4 regions of the Streptomyces sp. NPDC052107 genome follow, and region 4 is predicted to be linked to each of the others. Evidence: riboswitches for the same ligand, from Rfam matches in the RefSeq annotation. Region 4 holds a riboswitch; each other region holds the start of a gene.

The links. Region 4 has a riboswitch for S-adenosylmethionine ahead of AB0M27_RS00830 (aminotransferase class V-fold PLP-dependent enzyme). Riboswitches for the same ligand answer to the same signal wherever they lie in the genome.
Region 1: another riboswitch for S-adenosylmethionine. It lies ahead of AB0M27_RS31600 (amino acid ABC transporter permease); the one in region 4 lies ahead of AB0M27_RS00830 (aminotransferase class V-fold PLP-dependent enzyme).
Region 2: another riboswitch for S-adenosylmethionine. It lies ahead of thrC (threonine synthase); the one in region 4 lies ahead of AB0M27_RS00830 (aminotransferase class V-fold PLP-dependent enzyme).
Region 3: another riboswitch for S-adenosylmethionine. It lies ahead of AB0M27_RS37775 (hypothetical protein); the one in region 4 lies ahead of AB0M27_RS00830 (aminotransferase class V-fold PLP-dependent enzyme).

What each region holds. Positions count from the first base shown of each region.
Region 1 is NZ_JBFAWG010000043.1:6,242-10,394, forward strand. It holds gene AB0M27_RS31585 (FAD-binding oxidoreductase) at 1-332, opposite strand, end outside; gene AB0M27_RS31590 (putative leader peptide) at 485-607, shown strand; gene AB0M27_RS31595 (glutathione S-transferase C-terminal domain-containing protein) at 673-1,560, shown strand; SAM riboswitch class IV at 1,639-1,750, shown strand; partial or broken gene AB0M27_RS31600 (amino acid ABC transporter permease) at 2,118-2,312, shown strand; partial or broken gene AB0M27_RS31605 (GNAT family N-acetyltransferase) at 2,312-2,685, shown strand; gene AB0M27_RS31610 (LLM class flavin-dependent oxidoreductase) at 3,124-4,153, shown strand, end outside.
Region 2 is NZ_JBFAWG010000003.1:184,825-188,977, reverse strand. It holds gene AB0M27_RS04645 (trehalose-6-phosphate synthase) at 1-333, opposite strand, end outside; gene AB0M27_RS04640 (glucosyl-3-phosphoglycerate synthase) at 408-1,352, opposite strand; SAM riboswitch class I at 1,514-1,678, shown strand; gene thrC (threonine synthase) at 1,696-2,979, shown strand; gene AB0M27_RS04630 (MoaD/ThiS family protein) at 2,976-3,251, shown strand; gene AB0M27_RS04625 (cold-shock protein) at 3,683-3,889, shown strand.
Region 3 is NZ_JBFAWG010000070.1:23,332-27,484, forward strand. It holds gene AB0M27_RS37765 (WD40 repeat domain-containing protein) at 1-536, opposite strand, end outside; gene AB0M27_RS37770 (hypothetical protein) at 739-1,053, shown strand; gene AB0M27_RS37775 (hypothetical protein) at 1,200-2,189, opposite strand; SAM riboswitch class IV at 2,324-2,431, opposite strand; gene AB0M27_RS37780 (DUF3293 domain-containing protein) at 2,627-2,905, shown strand; gene AB0M27_RS37785 (hypothetical protein) at 3,376-3,714, shown strand.
Region 4 is NZ_JBFAWG010000001.1:178,130-182,282, forward strand. It holds gene trpD (anthranilate phosphoribosyltransferase) at 16-1,080, shown strand; SAM riboswitch class IV at 1,156-1,272, shown strand; gene AB0M27_RS00830 (aminotransferase class V-fold PLP-dependent enzyme) at 1,435-2,796, shown strand; gene AB0M27_RS00835 (Lrp/AsnC ligand binding domain-containing protein) at 2,847-3,128, opposite strand; gene AB0M27_RS00840 (rhomboid family intramembrane serine protease) at 3,125-3,868, opposite strand; gene AB0M27_RS00845 (hypothetical protein) at 4,024-4,153, shown strand, end outside.

The sequences.
Region 1 (4,153 bases), on a different contig from region 4:
TGGCCGTCCGTGAACGCGTGCAGCGCGGTGAGGGCCTCGGGGGTGGAGGCGACCACGAGGCCGCCCTTGGGCTCGTACTCGACAGCGGCTCCCAGCTCGTCACCCAGCTGTGCCCACAACCGGGAGGACAGCAGGGCGAGTTCGAGCTCGGGGCCCGGTTCCTTGTCGGAGACGAGCAGATTGCCCTCGCCCGCGCCGGTGGTGCCGCCGGCCACCGGGCCCCGGTCCACCACCCGCACGTCGAGCCCGGCCCGTGCGGCATACAGGGCGCAGGCCGCGCCGACCATGCCGGCTCCGACCACCACGACATCGCAGGTCAGTCCCTTTGCCACGGCAGTACTATGTCACATGGCGCCCAATCTGAGGAGACCTCCGGCACTCTCGGCCGGCCACACACATGTCCCAGGCGTGGACGCCCCCTTGACGTCCCCGGAAGCCGGATCGACACTCCGGAGTGGGAATCCTAGTGAACGGGTAGGGAATCATGACGCGCCTCGACACGGTCACCGGCCTCGCGGGCCGTACGCCGTTGTGCGCGCCCCTGCTCACCTCCCGCCGGCACATCGACCTGCTGCGTGTCTGCAGCGCGATCAGCGTCCACCGCTGAGCCGGGGCGCCGCGCGCCCCTCGGCCGACGCCGCACTTCCGCACGCCCACGACCCGGGGAGACGCATGTCCACCACTCCGCTCGCCACCCTCCCGTCCGCCCACCGATCCGCCCCCGTCTTCCGGGGGCGGATCGGCCGGGACGCGCGCAGCGGTCACTACGCCGTGCCGCACCGCTACCGGCTCCATCTGTCGACCGCCTGCCCCGACGGGCTGCGCCTCGCCGTCGGCCACAACCTCCTCGGCCTGGACGGCGGTTGTCCGGTCACGGTCCTGCCCGCCGTGCCGGACTGTCCCGGCGGCGGCCACTCCGCGCTGCGCCCGCTGTACGAGGCGAGCGCCCACCGCTACACCGGCCCGGCCCTCGCGCCCGTGCTCGGCGACGACTGGTCCGGACGTATCGTCAGCACGCACGCCCGCGACATCCTGCGCGACCTCGACCGCTTCCCGCACGAGGGCCGCGCCGCCCTGTATCCGTGCGGTCTGGAGTCGGTGATCGAGGCCGTCGAGCGGATGTGTGCCGAGGGCATCGAGGAGGCCGCACAGCGCGCCGGGCAGGCCGGCACCGACCCCGCCGAGCGGGCCGCCGCCCTGGACGTGCTCCTGGACACCCTGGGCCGGCTGGAGAACCGGCTGACCGTAGAGGAGTACCTGGTCGACAATCGGCTCACCGCGGCCGACGTCGAACTGTGGGTCGCCCTGGTGCAGTTGGACACCGTCCACCGCTGTCACCTCGACGCCTCCGCCGTCCACCGCATCGCCGGCCACCGCGCCCTGTGGGCCTACGCCGGCCGCCTGGCCGCCCACCCCGCCTTCGGCCGCCCGCTCGACCTCGACGGCATCTCCCGCCGCCACCACGGCCGTTGCCAGGGCCTGGAGGCCGCCGGGGCTGCCGTCCAGATCCTGGACTGGGCGGGCCACGCCGCGGATGCCGAGGGCGCTTCTCGCAGGTGAGCAGTGGTCGGGCGGCGTCCACCACGCGGACGGCCGTTGACATTCGAACGGGCAACTGCCTTACTTACGGCTCAGAACGGTCATGAGCGTCAGCGCCAAGCCCTGGCTCGCTGACCGGCAACCCTCGCATCGCGGTGGGGTGCCCCAGGTGACGACCGGACCGGAATGACGTTTTCGGTAAGCGCGAGGGCCCGCGGGGCCGGAACAGTGACAGGTGACGTCATGTACGCAGCTTCCAGGACGGCCGCGAGGCGTCCCCAGGGCTGCGTATCGTCGTACGGCGGGCTCCTCGTCGCCGACCGCGCCGTCGATCTGCTCCGCGTCAACAGCGCACTGTGTACCGCACCGGGCTCTGCCCGCTGCCAGGGCTGACGCCCCTTTCCGGCCCCCCTTCTCAGCCCTCGCGTTCCTGACGCACATCGCCGCCGTGGTGTGCCGTCGCCCGCCCGGCCACCGGTTCCCGCGCGCTGCCGTGCGCCGCCTCGTGCCGTAGTGCCGAAGTGGTGCCCGCACCCGCGCGCCGCGAGCCGGGGTGTCCGACTCCGCCGGAGCCCACCATGAGTGAACCCCCAGGCGCCGCCGTCTCCCTCGTCGAGGCGCCGACAGCCGACACCCCGACAACGTCCCTGCGAGCACAGCGAGTTCAGCCGTTGCGCCGGCCGGGCCGGTGGATCGTCACCGCCGTCGTCCTGGTGCTCGTCGCGCAGTTCCTGCACGGACTGGCCACGAACCCGTTCTACCAGTGGGCGCGCCGGAAGCGGTACGGCTCGGGCCCGACGACGTCCCCGAGATCCTCGACCTCGTCGCCCGGACGCGGCCCGGCCCGTTCCTCCGGCGGACCGTCGAGATGGGCGGCTACCTCGGCATCCGACACGAGGGGCGGCTCGTCGCGATGGCGGGGGAGAGGCTACGGCTGCCGGGCTGGACCGAGATCAGCGCACCGATCCCGGTCACCGCGGCCGGGGGCTGGCCACCCGCCTGGTGCGTGCGGTCGCGTTCCGGATCCGGGAGTGCGGGGACACCCCGTTCCTGCATGCCGCCGCCGGCAACACACCGGCGATCCGGCTGTACGAGTCGATCGGGTGCACCCTGCGCCGCCGCTCGCGCGTTGTGCAGGTCCGCAGCGCGGACACAAGCGAGCGGGTTCGCGGCGGGGACACAGGCGAGCGGTTCCGCAGCTCGGAAGTGCGCGAGCCGGTTCGCAGCGCGGGAACAACCGCGGCCGGCCATGTGGGAACAACCGAAGGTGGTCGCGCGTTGTGCGTCTTGACGAGATCCGCGAGGCGGTCGCCCATCCGGCCCGCCCGCGCGCCGGACGGACGGAGGTGACGGCCGTGACACGCGTGCTCCCGCTGTGCGCCCCGTGCCCGTACCGCTCCGTCCGTCTGATATCCCGGCCGCACATAGATCTCCAGCGCGTGTCCGCCGCGCTCTGTCGCCACTGACATTTCTCCCCGGCAGGCCCAGCAGCAAGGCCCGGGTCTGCTCCTGCCGCGCTCGCCCTCGCCGACGCCTGCCCTCGCGAGCCGGTGTTCTCGTACGGACATCAAGGAAGGCACCGACGTGTCCTCAACTCCCGCTTCTCTTCTGCACCTTGCCGTCGCCCTGGACGGCACCGGCTGGCACCCCGCGTCCTGGCGCGAGCCGGTCGCCCGGCCCCGGGACCTGTTCACCGCCGGCTACTGGGCCGATCTGGTCGCCGAGGCCGAACGCGGCCTCATCGACTTCGTCACCATCGAGGACGGCCTCGGCCCGCAGTCCGCGCACTTCCTCGACCCCGACGAGCGCACCGACCAGGTGCGCGGCCGGCTCGACGCGGTCCTCGTCGCCTCCCGCGTCGCCCCGCTCACCCGTCACATAGGCCTGGTGCCGACCGTGGTGGCCACGCACACCGAGCCGTTCCACATCTCCAAGGCGATCGCCACTCTCGACTACGTCAGCACCGGCCGCGCGGGCCTGCGGGTGCAGATCAGCGCCCGGCCGAACGAGGCCGCCCACTTCGGCCGCCGTACCATCGGCCGGATCGAGGCCTACGACAGCCCGGCCGCACGGGACATCGTCACCGAACTGTTCGACGAGGCCGCCGACCATGTGGAAGTGGTGCGCCGGCTCTGGGACAGCTGGGAGGACGACGCCGAGATCCGGGACACTGCGACGGGCCGCTTCATCGACCGGGACAAGCTGCACTACATCGACTTCGAGGGCCGCCACTTCAGCGTCAAGGGACCCTCGATCACGCCGCGCCCGCCCCAGGGCCAGCCCCTGGTCACGGCCCTCGCCCACCGGAGCCTCGCGTACCGGCTCGTCGCCCGCCAGGCCGACATCGGCTATGTCACCCCGCACGACGTGGACCAGGCCCGGGCGATCGTCGCCGAGATCCGCGCCGAGCAGCGGGCGGCGGGCCGCGCCCGGGAAACCCTGCACATCTTCGGCGACCTCGTCGTCTTCCTCGACGACAGCGGGGCCGAGGCTCAGGCCAGGCGGGAGCGGCTGGACGCGCTCGCGGGTGAGCCGTACACGAGCGACGCCCGGATCTTCACCGGCTCGGCCAGCCAACTCGCCGACACGCTGGAGGAGCTGGCGACAGGCGGGC
Region 2 (4,153 bases), on a different contig from region 4:
CCAGAGCACCGAGTTGGCGATGCCGTTGTAGGCGTCCGCGTGCACCGTCGCGTCGATGTCGAGCATCCGCACCAGTTGTCCGCCGGTCGCCTCGACCGAGAGCCGGCGCCCGTTGTGGGAGCGCCGTACCGCCTCCCGGTCCGTGTCGCTCAGCGCGGCGCACACCCAGACCGCGTTGGCGTTCGGCCCGATGGCCGACAGCCCCGACACCAGCCCGCCGCCGCCGCGCTTGGCGGCCAGCGAGCCGTCCTCGCGCAGTTCGTACGAAACCGGGCCGCGATTGGACGCGACCAGCACCCGAGCCTTCTCGGCAGCACCCTGCGTGGAAGCCATGGTCCTCAACCTAGCCCGGCCCGGAAACGCTCAAACGCACGGCCACGCCCGGCACGCCCCCGTATACGACCGGTTCACGCCACCTTGCGCTCGGCATATTCCGTGATCTCCACCATCGGCGGCCGTTCCTCGGTGTCCACCGAGTAGGTGCGTGGCTCGAAGCCGTCCTCGCAGCGCTCGAACTGGGTGAGGGAGGGGCGGATCAGATGCCCGCGGGCCAGCCGGAGCTGGGCCGTGCGGTAGATCGCGGCGGCCATCCGGCCCAGCGCCTGCCCGTCCTGGTGCCGGTGCTTGCGCACGCCCACGTCCACCTGGGACAGCGCGTCGAGACCCACCAGGTGCAGGGCGTCCACCAGCATGCCCAGCTCCACGCCGTACCCGACCGGGAACGGCAGCTGTTCCAGCAGCGAGCGCCGGGCCGCGTACTCGCCGCCCAGCGGCTGCACGAATCCGGCCAGCTGCGGCCAGTGCATGTTCAGCAGCGGGCGGGCCATCAGCTCGGTGACCCGTCCGCCCTGCCCGGCCGTCCCGGCGAGCGGGCGGTCGTACATGCCCTTGACCAGGTCCACCCCGGGCTCGGTGAGCAGCGGGCCGACGATCCCGGAGACGAAGTCGGAGGAGAACTCCTTCAGGTCCGCGTCGATGAAACAGACGATGTCCCCACTGGTCACCAGAAGCGAGCGCCACAGCACCTCACCCTTTCCGGGGACGGCGGGGATGCGGGGCAGGATCTCGTCCCGGTGAACGACCCGCGCGCCCGCGGCGGCGGCGACCTCGGAGGTGCGGTCGGTGGAGCCGGAGTCGACCACCACGATCTCGTCGACGAGCGGGACCCGTTCCACGAGGTCGTGCCTGATGATCGCGACGATGTCGCCGACCGTCTCCTCCTCGTTGAGCGCGGGCAGTACGACGCTGATCGTCTGGCCGGTGCGCTGCTTGGCGCACAGGATGCGGTGGAGCGGGCGATCGGCCACGGACCAGGAGCGGGTGGCCAGCCAGCGCTCGACTTCTTCCAGCACGGTCTGCGGCTCCTCACTGTTCGTGATCGCACGGGCTGCACCGTGTGATCCATCTCGCGGTTCGGACGACTATCTCAACTGTCCTGGCCTTCGGTTACAGTCTTGAACAACGCCGGTGACCATCGCATGTCGGGGGTCAGCACGCGTCCACAACCGCATACCGCTCATCCAGAGGGGCAGAGGGACACGGCCCGATGAAGCCCCGGCAACCCTCCAGTCGGTACTCGTAGATCGGCCTGATCAGGCTCGATCGCTCCGCGAGGCTCCCGGCTAGGGAAGGTGCCAAATCCGTCTCACGGCGAGGTGCGTCGTGAGGAAGATGAGGAGAAAGGGCCTCGCCTCCATGGCTGTGCAGACAGTTGCAAGCTCCACGGATTCCACCGTCGACCTCGGTCCCGCCGCGGCCCTGAGCTGTCGCGAGTGCGGACACCGCGTTCCGCTCGGCCCGGTGTTCGCCTGCGAGGAGTGTTTCGGCCCGCTGGAGATCGCCTACGACTTCTCCGCCTACGACACCGAAGAGCTGCGCCGCCGTATCGAGGCCGGCCCCGCGAACATCTGGCGGTACGCGCCGCTGCTGCCCGTTCCGGCCGACGTGGCCGACAAGCCGAACCTGAACCCGGGCTGGACCAAGCTCGTCAAGGCCGACAACCTAGCCGCCGAACTCGGCGTCACCGGCGGCCTGTTCGTCAAGGACGACTCCGGCAACCCGACCCACTCCTTCAAGGACCGCGTGGTCGCCCAGGCCCTGGAGGCCGCCCGCGCCTTCGGCTTCACCACCCTGTCCTGCTCCTCCACCGGCAACCTCGCCGGTGCCGTCGGTGCCGCCGCGGCCCGCGCCGGCCTGCGCTCCTGCGTGTTCATCCCGCACGACCTGGAGCAGGGCAAGGTCGTCATGGCCGCGGTCTACGGCGGCGAGCTCGTCGGCATCGAGGGCAACTACGACGACGTGAACCGCTTCTGCTCCGAGCTGATCGGTGACCCGGCCGGCGAGGGCTGGGGCTTCGTCAACGTCAACCTGCGGCCGTACTACGCGGAGGGCTCCAAGACCCTCGCGTACGAGATCTGCGAGCAGCTCGGCTGGCGGCTGCCCGACCAGATCGTGGTCCCGATCGCCTCCGGCTCCCAGCTCACGAAGATCGACAAGGGTCTGCAGGAGCTGATCAAGCTCGGTCTGGTCGAGGACAAGCCGTACAAGATCTTCGGTGCGCAGGCCGAGGGCTGCTCACCGGTGTCCACCGCCTTCAAGGCCGGGCACGACGTCGTACGGCCCCAGAAGCCGAACACCATCGCCAAGTCCCTCGCCATCGGCAACCCGGCCGACGGGCCGTACGTCCTGGACATCGCGCGCCGCACCGGCGGTGCCGTGGAGGACGTGACGGACGAGGAAGTCGTCGACGCCATCAAGCTGCTGGCCCGCACCGAGGGCATCTTCGCGGAGACGGCGGGCGGTGTGACCGTCGGCGTCACCCGCAAGCTGCTCAAGGACGGCGTCCTGGACCCGGCGAAGACCACGGTCGTCCTCAACACCGGCGATGGACTCAAGACGCTGGACGCGGTGGCCGGGACCGGCCTCACCGCCACCATCCGACCGACCCTGGACTCCTTCCGAGAGGCTGGCCTCGCATGAGCGTGACCGTTCGCATCCCTACCATCCTGCGCACCTACACCGGCGGGCAGGCCGAGGTCGCCGCGGAGGGCGCGACCCTCGCCGAGGTCATCGCCGACCTGGAGAAGAACCACACCGGCATCGCCGCGCGCGTCCTGGACGACCAGGGCAAGCTGCGCCGGTTCGTCAACGTCTACGTCAACGACGACGACGTGCGCTTCGAGCAGGGCCTGGAGACGGCGACCCCGGACGGCGCCGGCGTCTCGATCATTCCGGCCGTCGCCGGCGGCTGATCGTTACCTAGGGTAACGTCAGTTACGCATTGTTCATCGAATTGCCTCCTCCGTGAGAGAAGCGGAGGAGGCAATTCTGTGTGATTGAGCGCGGTAGAGTTGGGGAACGCGCTCTCGGACCACCGGTCAAGGGCCCTGTATTCATGCCGCACGCCCGACAAGAAGTAGCCAAAGTGCGCGGGTTTTATGCGGCTTTTGTGGCGGTTTGTGGAGCCTGACTTGCCCTGAAGTCAGGCGAATTCTCCGCACATTCCGGACCGTTCCCGTCCAGAATTCTCGTCCGATTGACCTGTTGCAGACGGCAGTTGGACAGATACATTCAGCCGCGGTCGACGCGTTCCGGCGCACGCCCCCGACCGATGGGGGGTGAGGTCTGACCCGGGTCCGCGAAGTGTGGATCTGTGCAAGGGCCAGTAATAGGGGAGTTAGGCATGGCTCAGGGCACCGTCAAGTGGTTCAACGCGGAGAAGGGGTACGGCTTCATCGCGGTCGACGGTGGTGCGGATGTTTTCGTCCACTACAGCGCGATCCAGATGGACGGTTACCGCACCCTGGAAGAGGGGCAGCGGGTCGACTTCGAGATCTCGCAGGGCCAGAAGGGCCCGCAGGCGGACATGGTCCGGCTGGCGACCAGCTGAAGCACGCGTCGACTGTCAGCGACGTTCTTCGTTCATCTTCGAAGGGCTCGCACCTCACTCGGGGTGCGGGCCCTTCGTCATGCCCGGGGTGCGCGTGTTCGCGGGCGGCTGACGGGGGTGCCGTACCCCCGTAGGCGCTTGCACTCGACCATGCCGAGTGCTAATCATTGGCGTTAGCACTCTGAAGGTGAGAGTGACAGTGAAGGACCGGGTCGGTGAGGCCCGCAGGCCGGGTGGGGCAAGGAACCACAAGGCCGGCGAGCC
Region 3 (4,153 bases), on a different contig from region 4:
CGCAGTTCGCCTCGTTCTGTCTGCCAAGACTGCGCGGCCGCCGAGAGCGGCAAGTGCTGGTCAGCCGAGGGATGTGCTTGCTCTGATGGGGTCTCGGCCGATTCGCTCGATTCGGCCGGGGGGAGAGCACTGGTCCCTGAGCGCTCCTCCACTTCTTGAAGCTCAAGATATGTGGCGGGCACCGATGAGGCAGTGGCGGTGCGCTTGCGCTCTTTGAGGCGCTTCATCTCCTGCCACCGGAGAGTCCAGTGCTGAACACGCGGATCATCGCGCTGAGCTGGCTTGCCGTCCTCGATGCTGAGCAGGATGCGGACCAAGGCGATCAGGTAGCTCAGTTCCGGCAGTCGCGTGCCGTTCAAGGCTTCGCTGATACCCGAAGGTGACAACGGGCGGGAGGCAGGTGCGAGTTTCGCCACCTTCCGCAAGGCAGGCGCCCCGCTTGCGATCCACAGATCCTTCAGTTCCGCAGCGAACGCCTGCAGTTCCTCGTCGAACGTCGCGCTCGGCACATGAGAATCATCGCTCTGACCAGCCATGTTGTACCCCCACCGGTAAGCATCTGGAGGCAAGGCTAGAACAACCGCAGCGAATCTCACCGAACTTCACCGAACAATGCCGTACAACGCCGTCCTGTTCGGCCGACCCGCCATGTACGGCGGTGATCTGCCTTGATCGGAATGCTGCGGGACCGTTCGCCTCATGCCCTCCAGGCACCGGATGTGCTGTCCACTAAAGGCCATGGACACCAACACATCCCTGAACCCAGCCCCTCCGACCGTCACCACAACCCCTGACCCGACCCGAGTGTTGTGGCTCGAGCTGCGCGACGGCTTAATCGAAGCCAGCCTCACGCTCTTCTTCGGCCTCCTGTGCACCCTTCTGAGCGTGGGCGTCGCCTACTACGGCTTCGTAGGCGAAGACGACTCCAAGGCCAGCGCCTGCACGTTCTTCGCAGCAGTTACTGCCGGCGCTTGCGGGCGCCTCGGACGCCGAGTGGTCAACCGTGTACGAGAGCGGATGAGGAGCAGCAGTGACCAGTCTGCCCAAGCCTGAGCACAAGCTCACGGACCCGGGGCAGGTGCTGTCAAAGCCGCGCCCCGTCGCTACTGCTCGCGTGCCTGGCAGCTGCTCGCTCTCCGCCCTTCGGCTGGACGGAAACAACAGGGCACAGGGCACGACAGCCTGGGGCCGTCAGTCGGTCACAGCTCGGTCAGAGGCACGTGGCAGCGTGTCCAGTGGACGCTCCAGTCGCCGTCGAGCGGGGTGTAGCCGGCCTCCCGCACCCGTTCCGTCGCCTGTTCCAAGTGGCTCCGCAGTTCTTCGAGACTGCCGCTGCCCAGCTCCTTGCTGCCAGCATCCAGTTCCAGCTGGAGGTACATGACGTGGTCCTCTCCCCGGTGCTCCGCACTGAACTCGACGGTGTAATAGCCGTCGCTGCCCTGGCTGTAGATGGACACATAGTGCTGCGTGATCTCGTCCGGATCGAAGCCGTACTCTTCGAACACTTCAAGGGTCTCGTACGGCGGGTCCGTGACGTCGCACGAGCTGCACCACCACTGGATCTGCCATGGACCGTCCGGGGCCCACCCCTCCCTTTCCAGCCTTGCCTGGGCGAGTTCGGTGAGGGTGGTGAGCGTTTCGAACCAGTCTCCGTCGGTGTCCGAGGTGATGTCGCCGCCCAGGTGATGGGCCGACTCCTTCCCCGTTCCTTCGGCGAAGTCGTCCACGACCGTCAGAACGCAGCCGGTGTCCTCCTGGTACTCCACCTTCGCGTACCGCCGCTTGTCCTCCTCGTCTCCCCGGCGGATGCCGGGCATGCCGGCACCCGTACGGGCATCGGTTCCGTCGGCCTCCTCGCCCTCCGCAGACACCGGGTCCGGCTCCCGAGGCCCGACGGGTGCGCGCCGACGAGGATTCAGGCAGACCGACTCCAACCGGGCCTTTCCGATACGGCTGCTGATCAGCGATCCGGGAACACGCTCCCCCTGGCTTACAGCACGCGCCTGAAGGGGGCGGTCCGAGCTGCGGTAGAAGGCGACGTCGAATCCGCTGTCGAGCCACTCGTCGAAGATCTCGTCAGTTCCAGGTCGGCCGGAGCCACTCGCCTCAGCCGTGCAGAACAGCGCCCGTCCAGCGTCAAGGCCGATGGCCACCAGGCCCACGCGGCCCGGCTCTGCGACTGCGGACATGGCGGGTCCGGGTGTCGGCTCAGGCTTTTGGGCCTGCCGCCCCGTCGGCAATTCGGGGATCGCGTCGGAAACCGGCACGGGCGGTCAACCTTCCGGAGTCGATGGACCCCGGTAGTGCACGTCCGCACCCCGGTGATCTGCGGCTTCCCAACGCACCGCGCGCTGGGCTGGTCGCCCCCGGGGCATCCGCGGCAAACGGATGTCATCCAGCAAGCCGGGGCTTGACGCTGGAACTCGTGACCGGGCGCGAAAGTAACACCCGTCCGGATCTTGCACAATGTGATCCACAACGCTTTGCCCCTTGACCGGTGGTGTGGCATGGTTCCGCTCGGTCACGACGCCGATCGCGCCGAGGACCGACTCCCACGGCCCTGTGGGAGCGAGCACCGATCTCCCTGCCGGTGGGTAAGGGGGTCCTTCGTCCACAGGAGGCCCTCATGCAGGTCACTGACGCTGCGACCACACCCCCGAACTGGGAACTCTACCGGCGGACGGTCCTCGACATCCGATTCCCGGACCGAACGGTACGGGTCAAACCGCGTCCGCGGGGCACGACCGAGGGCCCTTTCCCTAAACTCCCGGAACCCGCCGGCGCCGCCGCCCTCCACCTCGTCACGGCGTGTGACCCCCACGGCCGTCCCACCCTTGCCGAAGACAACGCCCGCGCCCAGGCCCGGCTCCTCGACGAGCTCGACCGGCGAGGGCTCGTGTGGTGACCCGCAGCGGGAGGCGATGCGCACGGCACGCACATCGAGCAGAGCGTCGCCATCGCCGGCCTGAACGACTCGGCGGCGCGTGAACTGGGGCGGTGCTCCGGCCAGCACGCGGTCTTCGCCTGGACCTCCGGCGCCTGGCGTCTGCTGTCCTGCGACGGCGGCGCGACCGACATAGGCGCGGTCCTCGTGCGTGACGCTGTTGGGACCATCCCCGCGGGTGCGGGGAGCAGACGAAGGGCGCCTGGAAGGGCTCCCGCACGTCCTCCTACGGCACCTCCGCCCGCCGGGCCAGAGACAGCGCCGGTCAGTCCGCCCGCCTGAGCAGCGCCCGCGCCATCGGAGGACAGCGCACGTCCATCGCTGCGTGATTCATACGCACCCCTGCGTGCGGGCCGTCCGACTCGACATCCGAGTCCGGCGGCCCGTGCCGTACCCCCGAACAGCAACCACCTCAAGCCAGGAGGGGCCCCATGGCCACGAACCGACAGATGAGCCGCGCCGACTACGAAACCATCTCCGCAGCCATCGCTGAATCCGACGACCAGGACTTCCACGCCCGCCGAAACATCGCCTTCAACCTTGCGGACGCTCTCACCGGCACCTCGGACCGCTTCGACCCCGTGCTCTGGCTGAACCAGTGCGAGGTCGGGCCAGTCTCCCCGGCCGACGTGGCGGGCTGGACGAAGCGCCTGGAACTGCGCGTGATCTCCATCGGCAGGCGGCGCCGCAACAGCCTCGCCATGGGCTACACCAAGACCGAGCAGTACATCGACGCCGACGACAACCCCCTGGACCTGGAGCGCGAGTAGGGACCATCCCCGCGGCTCCGACCGGCCGTTGCCGCACGGTCCAGAAGGGCTGTTCCTTGGCCCCCGATCTGAGCTACGCCGAGTGTTGCGACCGCACCGGAACGCCCTGGCGCTCCGCGCCGCAGGGGGAACTTGCGTGGACCGCGTACCGGGCCGAGCGCCGACGGCGTGGGGAAACCGTCGGCTACTTGTCACTTCGCGGCAGCTTCGGGAGGACCGGGCCGAGATCCCCGCGAGTTCAGGCGAACTGAGGGTTCTTCAGGGCGAACCCATGGGTCGGGTCTCTGATTCTGAGGGATGGACCCGCAGGTTCGTGGTCAACTCGCTGGGCCTGTCTCGGCGGCTTGCTGCAGTCAGGCCCGGGGCGGAGTCCGCATAGCGCATAGCGGTCTTGCCGTCGAGTCCGATGACTTCCGCGAGACGAGGGATTCAAGCCCTT
Region 4 (4,153 bases):
CACCAGGAGCGGCTGATGAGCGCTGTGACCCCCGCTGGAGGCGACACCGCGGCGGGCCGTTCCTGGCCCGAGGTACTGAACGCCCTGCTGGAGGGCCGGGACCAGAGCGCGGACGCCACGGCATGGGCGATGGACCGGATCATGCGCGGGGAGGCGACGGACGCGCAGATCGCGGGGTTCGCCGTGGCCCTGCGCGCCAAGGGCGAGACGGTGGAGGAGATCACCGGGCTCGTCCGCGCGATGTACGCCCACGCCAACGTCATCGAGGTGCCGGGGGAGACCGTCGACATCGTCGGCACCGGTGGTGACGGTGCCAAGACGGTGAACATCTCCACGATGTCCTCGATCGTCGTCGCCGGCACCGGCGCGAAGGTCGTCAAGCACGGCAACCGGGCCGCGTCCTCGGCGTCGGGCGCGTCGGACGTGCTGGAGAAGCTGGGCGTCAATCTGAACCTCCCGCTGGAGCGGGTCCCGCAGGTCGCCGAGGAGGCCGGGATCACCTTCTGCTTCGCGGTGAAGTTCCACCCGGCGCTGCGCCATGTGGCCGCCGCCCGTGGCCAGTTGGGCATCCGTACGACCTTCAACGTCCTCGGTCCGCTGACCAATCCGGCGAAGGTCCGCGCCCAGGCCGTCGGCGTGGCGGATCTGCGGATGGCCCCGATCGTGGCCGGCGTCCTCGCCGAGCGCGGCAACTCCTCCCTGGTCTTCCGCGGCGACGACGGCCTGGACGAGCTGACCACGACCGCCACCTCGCGGGTCTGGGTCGTCCGGGACGGCAAGGTCACCGAGCAGACCTTCGACCCGAGGGACGTCGGCATCGCCCTCGTCCCCGTGGAGGCCCTGCGCGGCGCGGACGCGTCGTACAACGCGGAGGTCGCCCGCCGCCTGCTCGACGGTGAGACAGGCGCCGTACGGGACGCGGTGCTGCTGAACTCGGCGGCGGCGCTCGTCGCGCTGCGGCCCACGGACGCGTCGCTGACCGAGCAGCTGCGGGCCGGGATGGCGACGGCGGCGGAGTCGATCGACTCCGGTGCGGCGAAGCGGACGCTGGAGCGGTGGGTGGCGGCGAGCAACGCCTAGTGCTCACCGGGGATCGTCCCGCAATCCGGACTCGGGTTGCGGGACGACGATCATTTCCCGTACGTTCCTGTACCAGGTCATGAGTGACAGCCATTCGGCCCCGGCCGGCTGTCCGGCAACCCTCCGTCCGTGGCGGGGTGCCCCGGGTGAGGACCAGGCCGTAGGCAGCGAGGTCTACGGCAAGCGCGGACCCCTCGCGCGCTGCTGAGAGCGCGGGACCAGGGGTCCTGGTCATCGAGGGAGCCTTCCGTGAGCAAGCGAATGCGATAGGGCCGCCGAGCCCCGCCTCCGCACACCCTTTTTTTCGCTTCTCCACGTACGCCTTTTCTCGTACGTCCTCACGGGAGTCCACCCATGTCTGTCTTCACCGCTGCCTCCGACCAGTCCGTTTGCTCCCCTCTGCCCGTTCTGGGCCGGGATGTCACCGTGCCGCTCGTCACCGGCGGCGAGGTCACCTACGCGGCCCTCGACTACGCGGCCAGCGCCCCCGCCCTGCAGCGCGTCTGGGACGACGTAGCCGCCTACGCGCCGTACTACGGCAGCGTCCACCGTGGCGCCGGCTACCTCTCCCAGCTCTCCACCGACCTGTTCGAGAACACCCGTAAGACGGTCGCCGAGTTCCTGGACTGCCGCCCCGACGACCAGGTGATCTTCACCCGGTCCACCACGGACTCCCTGAACCTCCTGGCCCGGGCTCTCCCCGCCGACTGCCAGGTCTTCGTCTTCGAGACCGAGCACCACGCCTCGCTGCTGCCCTGGCAGGACGCCCAGGTCACCTACCTCAACGCCCCGCGCACCCCGCAGCAGGCCGTCACGACCCTGGAGCGGGCCCTCGCCGATCGCGACCCCCACGGCCCGGCCCTGGTCTGCGTCACCGGCGCCTCGAACGTCACCGGCGAGCTGTGGCCCGTACGGGAGCTGGCGGCGGCCGCCCACGCGCACGGGGCCCGCATCGTCCTGGACGCCGCCCAGCTGGCCCCCCACCACCCCGTGTCCGTCCGTGACCTGGACCTCGACTGGGTCGCCTTCTCGGGCCACAAGCTGTACGCGCCCTTCGGCTCCGGGGTCCTGGCCGGCCGCACCGACTGGCTGCGCGCGGCCGAGCCGTACCTGGCGGGCGGCGGGGCCAGCCGCACGGTCTCCCGGCGGCAGGACGGCGGCGTGGACGTGGAGTGGCACGAGAGCGCCGCGCGGCACGAGGCGGGATCGCCCAATGTGATCGGCGCCTACTCCATCGCGTCGGCCTGCAAGGCGCTCACCGAGGCCGGCTGGGACGCCCTGGTGTCCCGCGAGCGGCACCTGATCGCCGGGGTCCGCGCGGGCCTGGCCGAGGTTCCCCAGGTGAAGGTGCTGTCCCTCTTCGGGGACGACGCCCCGCGCGTCGGCGTGATCTCCTTCGTCGTCGAGGGCTGGAACAGCTCCCACTTCGCCGCGGCCCTGTCCGCCGAGTACGGCATCGGCGTCCGCGACGGCCTCTTCTGCGCCCACCCCCTGGTCCGCACCCTCCTCGGCACCGACCCCCAGACCCAGGGCGAGTGCGGCGCCCCCGAGGCCGCGCCGGGCGAGAAGTCCCTCAACGCCATCCGCGTGAGCTTCGGCGCGGGCACCCCCGACGAGCATGTCGACCGCTTCGTCACCGCGGTCCGGGAACTCGTGACCGAGGGTGCGAAGTGGACGTACAGGACGGAGGACGGCCGCTGCGTACCGGCGGTGTGATCAGCACCCGGACGGTGCGGGGGGACGGCGCGGGCAACCAGGGACGAACCCTAGTTGTCCAGGCCGATCGAGAACGCGGCCTCCAGGTCGTGCTGCGAGTACGTCCGGAACGCCACATGCGTATCCGTGCCCTCCACACCGGGGATCTTGCTGATCCGGCCGGGGATGACATCGGCGAGATCATCGTGCCGCCGCACCCGGACCATCGCGATCAAGTCATACGTGCCGGTGACGGAGAAAACCTCGCTCACCGACTCCAGCGAAGCGATCTGCTCCGCGATCTCGGGGATCCGGTCCACGCTGGTCTTGATCAGGACGATCGCGGTGATCACGGCTGGTTCTCTCCCTCGGGTGCCGGAGCTGGGGCGCACTTCACTCTAGTCGTACGGCCGTATCGGACCCACGCGTAGCCGAAGCCCAGACCGAAGCCGACGAGGTGCGCCAGATACGCCACCCCGGGGCCGTCGGAGCTCTGCTCCGCCGCCGCCCACTGCAGCGCCGCCCAGAACGGCAGCACGACCCACGCGGGGAACCGCAGTGGCAGGAAGAACAGGAATGGCAGAAGACTGGTCACACGGGCGCGCGGGAACAGGTAGAGGAACGCTCCGAGAACCGCCGAGATCGCCCCGGACGCGCCCACCAGCGACTGCTCGGAGGCGGCGTTGGCGGCCGCGTAGCCGAGCAGGGCGAGATAGCCGCAGCCGACGAAGAAGAAGGTGAACTCGACCCGGCCCATCCGTTCCTCGGTCATCGCGCCGAAGACGAAGAGGAAGAGCATGTTGCCGAGCAGATGCACCCAGCTGCCGTGCACGAACAGGGCCGTGGCGGGGGTCAGGGCGTCCCGCACCGGCTTGGCGAACAGCTCGGCCGGCACCACGCCCCAGCGCCGGAAGTACGCCTGCTGTGCGGCCGGCAGGCCGTCCCGGGAGCCGTATCCCGGTGTCAGCCCCGAGGCCGGGCCCAGGACGAAGAGCAGGCAGCACAGGGCGATGAGGCCGTACGTCATGGGTGCCGAGCTGCTCCGGACCGCTCTGAAGGCCCTGCCGGCCGCCGTGCTCCACTGGCTGATCATGAATACAGAGCATGGCGTAACGGGACGCAAGCGGACAGACCGCCTCGCCGCCGGGGACGGACCAGCGGCGAGTTGCCGCCAGGCCGTAGGGTTACGGCCACACGCGTCGGCCGGCGGCGCGGCGAGCGACTACGACAAGGAAGCGGACAGCCACGATGACGGTTCCCCTGCCGACCGCCACCACCCGATGGCGCTGCGCCCTGTGCGGCAACCTCACCCGGTTCGACGTGACGCGTTCCTCGAAGGTCGTCGAGTACGTCCACCTCGATCTGGCCGGTGAGCCGA